2 regions of the Clostridium sp. HMP27 genome follow, and region 1 is predicted to be linked to the other one. Evidence: predicted binding sites of a transcription regulator. Region 1 holds the regulator's gene; the other holds the start of a gene.

Evidence for each region. Region 1 encodes CtsR, which represses protease genes until heat stress. Its sites were predicted from a motif close to AAGGTCAANNAAGGTCAAAT; they were not measured.
Region 2: the regulator CtsR is predicted to act here: its motif matches at 1,072-1,091, upstream of clpB (ATP-dependent chaperone ClpB).

What each region holds. Positions count from the first base shown of each region.
Region 1 is NZ_JMFY01000010.1:5,281-8,723, forward strand. It holds gene DP68_RS05095 (DHHA1 domain-containing protein) at 1-985, shown strand, start outside; gene DP68_RS05100 (CtsR family transcriptional regulator) at 1,183-1,641, shown strand; gene DP68_RS05105 (UvrB/UvrC motif-containing protein) at 1,693-2,208, shown strand; gene DP68_RS05110 (protein arginine kinase) at 2,217-3,236, shown strand; gene DP68_RS05115 (ATP-dependent Clp protease ATP-binding subunit) at 3,259-3,443, shown strand, end outside.
Region 2 is NZ_JMFY01000035.1:18,966-22,408, reverse strand. It holds gene DP68_RS15350 (helix-turn-helix transcriptional regulator) at 1-806, shown strand, start outside; gene clpB (ATP-dependent chaperone ClpB) at 1,260-3,443, shown strand, end outside.

The DNA.
Region 1 (3,443 bases):
AATAATTCATGTTTTAGAAGGGAAGCCTGATTTAGCAGAAGTAAAATGTAAGCTGGATTTTTCAAAAAGGTTTTATTATATGCAGCAGCATGCAGGGGAACATTTGTTATCAGCGGTATTATACGATATTTATGGTACTCAAAATGATGGATTTCACATGGGGGATGAGTATATAACTATTGATAATTCAATGAAAAACTTTACAGATGATATTATAAATGAAGTAGAAAAAAGGGCAAATGATTATATATATAAGGATATACCTATTATAGATTATTTTGTAGACTATGAAAAAATCTCTAATTTAAATTTAAGAAAACCATGCACCGTAGAAGAAGATATAAGAATAGTAGAAATAGAAGGAATAGATCGTATAGCGTGTTGTGGAACCCATGTAAGAAGCACAGGGCAAATAGGATTAATAAAAATAGTTAAGACTGAAAATTATAAAGGAATGACTAGGATATATTTTAAGTGTGGACAAAAAGCTTTTGAAGACTATCAACAAAAGCATAAGATTGTAGCAACTTTAAATAAAAATTATTCATCTACTGATAAGGAAATTTTAGATAAAGTAACTAATGAAAGTTTACAGGTAAAGGTACTATCCAAGCAAGTAAAAGAGCTTAAAGAAAAGTTAATGGAATTTCGTGCTGAAGATATAGTTAAGGAAGTAAATAATTTAACATTATTTAAGAACTTTAACGAAGAAACCTTTGAGGAAATTCAAATTATTAATAGATTTATTATGGCGAAAAGCCATAGTATAAATATATTAGTTTCAGAAAAAGATAAGAAAGTAATATTATCTCATGATGGAACATTTGACTTGAATTGTGGAAAAGTCTTTAAAGAAAATATAAGTAATTTTCAGGGAAGAGGTGGCGGTGGTGATAAACATTGCCAAGGTGGTTTTCTTAAAGAAGAGGATTTAAATAAGTTTAGTGAGTTTTTAAGCTATGAGATTAATAAATATATTAAATAAACTTTGATTTGTTTATTGACTAGAGTATATAAAATTCAAATTATGAGCAAATGATAGTTTTTAAGAGGAAGTGTTAATTAATTTACTATAAATGGCATAGAAATCTATAATTTTATTTATTTGAATATTGCATTTAAGTAAGTAAAATTATAATATTTAATTAAGGTCAAAGAAAGTCAAAGTCAGGGGGTGCAAACGTGGCAAGGCTATCTGATATTATCGAAGAGTTTATTAAACAATTATTGCAAGATAACGATGAAAGTGAATTGCAAATTCAACGTAATGAATTGGCTAATTATTTTAGATGTGCCCCTTCTCAAATAAATTATGTTCTTACTACCAGATTTACTACAGATAGGGGATATTATGTAGAAAGTAAAAGGGGGGGCGGAGGCTGCATAATAATTAAACATGTGGATTTTAACCATAATAAAAAGCTTATGCAGGCTGTAAATTTACAAATAGGGGACAGTATCACTTTTGACAAATCTGTAAAAATAATAAATTATTTACAAGAGAATGATTTAGTCTCTGAGAGAGAGGCTTATATCATGAAAATGGCTATTAATGATAGAAGTTTGAATTTATTACAAGAAAATAAAAATACATTTAGAGCAGAGTTATTAAAAAGTATGCTATCTGTTTTATCAGTTTAGTAAGTAATAATTTTAAATATGAATAAAGTTTTATTTTAGGAGGCAATAGTTATGATGTGTGAAGTATGTAAAAGCAATGAAGCTTATGTACACATAACTAAAATAGTTAATGGAGTAAAACAGGAGCTAAATTTATGTGAATCGTGTGCTAAGCAGTTTCAAGGGATGGCTTACCCGGGAAATATAAATGTAAACTCTCCTTTTAGCTTTCAGCAATTAATAGGATTAATAATAGAAGGGGTTAATAATTCATCTTCTTTAGATAAAAGTTCTAATATAAAATGCGAAAAATGTGGAACCACATATAAAGATTTTAAAGAAAATGGGTTTTTAGGATGTGGTGAGTGTTATAAAAATTTCAAGAGTTCCACCATTCCTGTAATAAAAAGAGTACAAGGAAGTATAGAGCATAAAGGCAAAATTCCGTGCAAACAAGGCAAAGAAATAATAAACAAAAGAAGAATGCTTGAATTAAAGGAAGAACTTAAAAAAACTATAGAATCCGAGGAATATGAAAAGGCAGCAGAAATTAGAGATCTAATAAGAGAGATGGAAAAGGAAGGGTAGGGATTAGGATGCAAAATTGGATACATTCATCCTATAATGAAGATGGCATAATTTTAAGCAGTAGAATAAGACTAGCAAGAAACTTAAAGGATAAATCCTTTCCACATAAATTATCTGAAGAACAGAGTCGAGAAATTGTAAAAGAAGTTGAAGAAGTATTTTATGATAATGTTAATAAGGATGATTTTAATACCAGATATCTTTGGCAAACTAATTTTGTAGATGATGGAATCTATTTAGAAAAACATTTCATAAGTGATAGATTGATTTCTAATAAAAATAAAGCTGCTTTTATAATAAATGATGAAGAAACCATAAGTGTTATGATAAATGAGGAAGATCATTTAAGAATACAATGTATTACATCTGGCTATAATCTAGATGAAGCATATAAGGCTGCAAATGATCTAGATGATAAATTAGAGGGAAAGTTGCAGTACGCCTATGATGAAGAATTGGGATATTTAACAGCATGTCCCACTAATGTAGGCACAGCACTAAGAGCTTCGGTTATGATTCATTTGCCGGCACTTACTATGAATAACGAAGTTTCTAAAATTTTTAATGCATTAAATCAAGTTGGAATTACGGTTAGAGGATTATATGGTGAAGGATCTAAGGCTCAAGGTAATTTATATCAAGTTTCCAATCAGGTAACTTTAGGATTAACAGAACAAGAAATAATAAACAATCTGAAGCTAGTTGTAAATCAATTAATAAGCGAAGAAAAGCGTGCTAGGGAGATGCTTTTAAATACTCATTTAACTCAACTAGAAGATAAAATATATAGATCCTTAGGAATTCTAAAATTTTCAAGGATTTTAAATGGCGATGAGTGCTTAAAATTACTTTCCTATGTAAGACTTGGATTAGAAATGGGCATAATTAAGGATGTAAATAAGAATACATTAAATGAATTGCTTTTAATTTCACAGCGATATATGATTGATAAAATAGCTTCAAAGGAATTAAGTTATTCTGAAAGAGATATACTTAGGGCGAAAATTGTAAGAGATAAGTTAAAATAATTTTAAATGGTGGTGAATTATTATGATGTTTGGAAGATTTACTGAAAGAGCTCAAAAAGTGCTTATGTATGCTCAGGAAGAGGCAAAAAACTTACAACATGGTTATGTAGGAACGGAGCATATATTGTTAGGTATTTTAAGGGAAGATAGTATGTCACAAAATTTATTAAATAATATGAATGTGACTTTAAATGATGTAAAAGAACT
Region 2 (3,443 bases), on a different contig from region 1:
ATTACATGGATTTAGCCAAGTATTTATATAAATCTGAGGAATATGGAGAAGCCGCAGGATATTATAATACAATCAAGAAATCAGCAGAAGAATCGGATAACCAGGAATTACTTGGAAAGGCCTTATTTAATGAATGTGATTGCTATATTAAGATAGAAGATTATGAAAAAGCTCATGAGGTAGCTGAGGAATTACCGGCCTTAATAAATTATTTTGAGGATGATTATAAAAAAGCAGGAGTTTATCACCTTTTAGCACTTTTGGAATTGAGACTTCAAGGAGAAAAGTTTACGAAATATGAAAAAAAGGCTCTTTCATTTTATGGAGAAAATCAAAGAGCTAAATGCAATGCTTTAAATGATTATGGTATCACTTTAATTAAAATCAATAAAAAAGATGATGGTATAAAATACATAACAAGAGCTTTGAAGGAGTATCCTAAGGATGATAGAATACAACTTGTAAGTTTTATGCTCATGTGCATAAGCGAACTTGTGGATAATAATGTTTTAGAAAAAGCAGAAAAAATTATAGATGAAACTATAAATTATTCTATAGCATTAGATAATGTAAGATTTATAGAAAAGGCATATCATTATAAAGCAGTGATTTTAGGAAGAAAGAAGGAATATACTTCTATGGAAATGTATATGAATCTTTCTTTAGACGCTCTTATGAGATTTGGTAATAAGAAGGAAGTTTACAGAAGATATCTTGAAATGGGAGAGATGTACTATAAGCTTAATAGTATATCAGATGCACTAAAATATTTTAATTTAGCTATAAATTTAGAAAAGAAAATATAAATATAGTCAATAGTGAATATTAAATTCTTATTTATCTAGAAAGTTGCCAAAAGGCAACTTTTTTTATTGTAGTAACAATTTGATAAAATATATATTCTACTGATATTTTAACATACTTAAAAAGATACAGCGGTAGGAGATAATTATAAAATAGGAAATAATAAATAATAAGTAGTAATAATGATTAAATTACTTTAAAAAATTCATTTATTAAACTATTCCTTTACATATTTATCTAAATCAAATAATTACTTAAAATATTAGACTTTGACTTTCTTTGACCTATAATATAATATATAACTATCATAAGACTTATGTTACGAAGCTGAATTTTAATATTGTAATATGTAAAAAATAAATATTATAGGTGGGGTGTTTAGTTATCAGTAATTATTATTAGTACTGATTTACTAATTACGAAAATATTTGTTACTAAAAAGGGAGTTGATTAGCGTGGATATTGAAAAATTAACTTTAAAGGTTCAACAATCTATAAATGAAGCACAACTTGTTGCAGTGAGACATAATCATCAGCAAATCGATATAATACATTTATTCTCAGCTTTGATTTCCCAAGATGATGGATTAATTCCAAATATCTTTGGGAAAATGGGAATAAATATAAGAATGCTTAATGATGAAACAAATAAAGAACTTAATAGCATGCCTAAGGTTTTAGGAGAAGGAGCAGGGAGTGGAGCTGTTTATCCAACTCGCAGATTTGAGGAAATTTTTATAAAAGCAGAAGATATTTCTAATAAGTTTAAGGATTCTTATATAAGTGTTGAGCATATTATGCTTTCCATAATGGACATAGATAGCAAAGGTAAAGTAGGAAATATATTAAATAAATTTGGAATAACTAAAGAAAATTTCTTAAATGTTTTGTCTGAAATTAGAGGAAATCAAAGAGTGGATACTCAGGACCCAGAAGGAACCTATGAAGCATTAGTCAAGTATGGAAGAAATCTGACTAATGATGCTAAGGTTCATAAGCTTGATCCAGTTATAGGAAGAGATGAAGAAATAAGAAGAGTTGTAAGAATACTTTCCAGGAGAACTAAAAACAATCCTGTATTAATTGGAGAACCAGGAGTTGGTAAAACAGCTATAGTAGAAGGTCTAGCTGAAAGAATAGTAAGAGGAGATGTACCTGAGGGGCTTAAAAATAAAATTATATTTTCACTTGATATGGGGGCACTTATTGCTGGTGCAAAGTATAGGGGTGAATTTGAAGAAAGACTTAAAGCTGTCCTTAAAGAAGTTCAAGGAAGTGAAGGAAAAATAATATTATTTATAGATGAAATTCATACCATAGTAGGAGCTGGTAAGAGTGAAGGAGCTATGGATGCTGGAAATCTTATAAAACCACTTCTAGCAAGAGGTGAACTTCATTGTATAGGAGCTACAACATTTGATGAATACAGAAAATACATTGAAAAAGATAAAGCACTTGAGAGAAGATTTCAGCCTGTAATTGTAGATGAACCAACGGTAGAAGACAGTATTTCAATACTTAGAGGTCTAAAAGAGAAGTTTGAAATACATCATGGAGTAAGAATACATGATTCAGCAATTGTGTCTGCAGCCAAGCTTTCTTCAAGGTATATTCAAGGTAGATATCTTCCAGATAAGGCAATTGATTTAATAGATGAAGCAGCAGCTATGATTAGATCAGAAATAGATAGTCTTCCAACAGAGCTTGATGTGATAAAAAGAAAAATATTTCAAATGGAAATAGAAAAGGAAGCGCTATCTAAAGAAGAGGATGTATATTCAAGGGAAAGACTTGAAGTTTTAGAAAAGGAACTCAGTAATTTAAAAGATAAAGATAAGGAAATGACCGCAAAATATGAAAAGGAAAAAAATCAAATAGTATCAGTTAGAAATCTTAAGGAAGAGCTTGATGATGCTCGAGGGAAGCTGGAAAAGGCTGAAAGGGAGTATGACCTAAATAAGGTAGCAGAACTGAAATATGGTGTTATTCCAATCATAGAAAAACAAATTGAAGAAAAGGAAAGTTTAATTAATGAAAATCAATCTGGTAATATGCTTAAAGAAGAGGTTACAGAACAGGAAGTTTCTGAAATAATCTCTAAGTGGACTGGAATACCTATATCTCGAATGCTTGAAGGAGAAAAAGAAAAGCTTTTAAGACTTGAAGAAGACCTTCATAATAGAGTGATAGGACAGGAAGAAGCAGTAACTGCAGTATCTAATGCAGTAATTAGAGCAAGAGCAGGAATGAAAGATCCAAAACGTCCTATTGGTTCATTTATATTTTTAGGGCCAACTGGAGTTGGTAAAACAGAACTTGCAAAAACCTTAGCGAGAACATTATTTGATAGTGAAGAAAATATAATTAGAATAGATATGTCTGAGTACATGGAAAAGCACACAGTATCTCGTCTTATAGGTGCGCCTCCAGGATATGTTGGCTATGAAGAAGGAGGACAGTTAACTGAAGCTGTTAGAAGAAAGCCTTATAGTGTAATACTGTTTGATGAAATTGAAAAAGCTCATGATGACGTATTTAATATATTCCTTCAAATATTAGATGATGGAAGGCTTACAGATAATAAAGGTAAAACCGTAGATTTTAAAAATTCAATAATAATTATGACTTCAAATATTGGA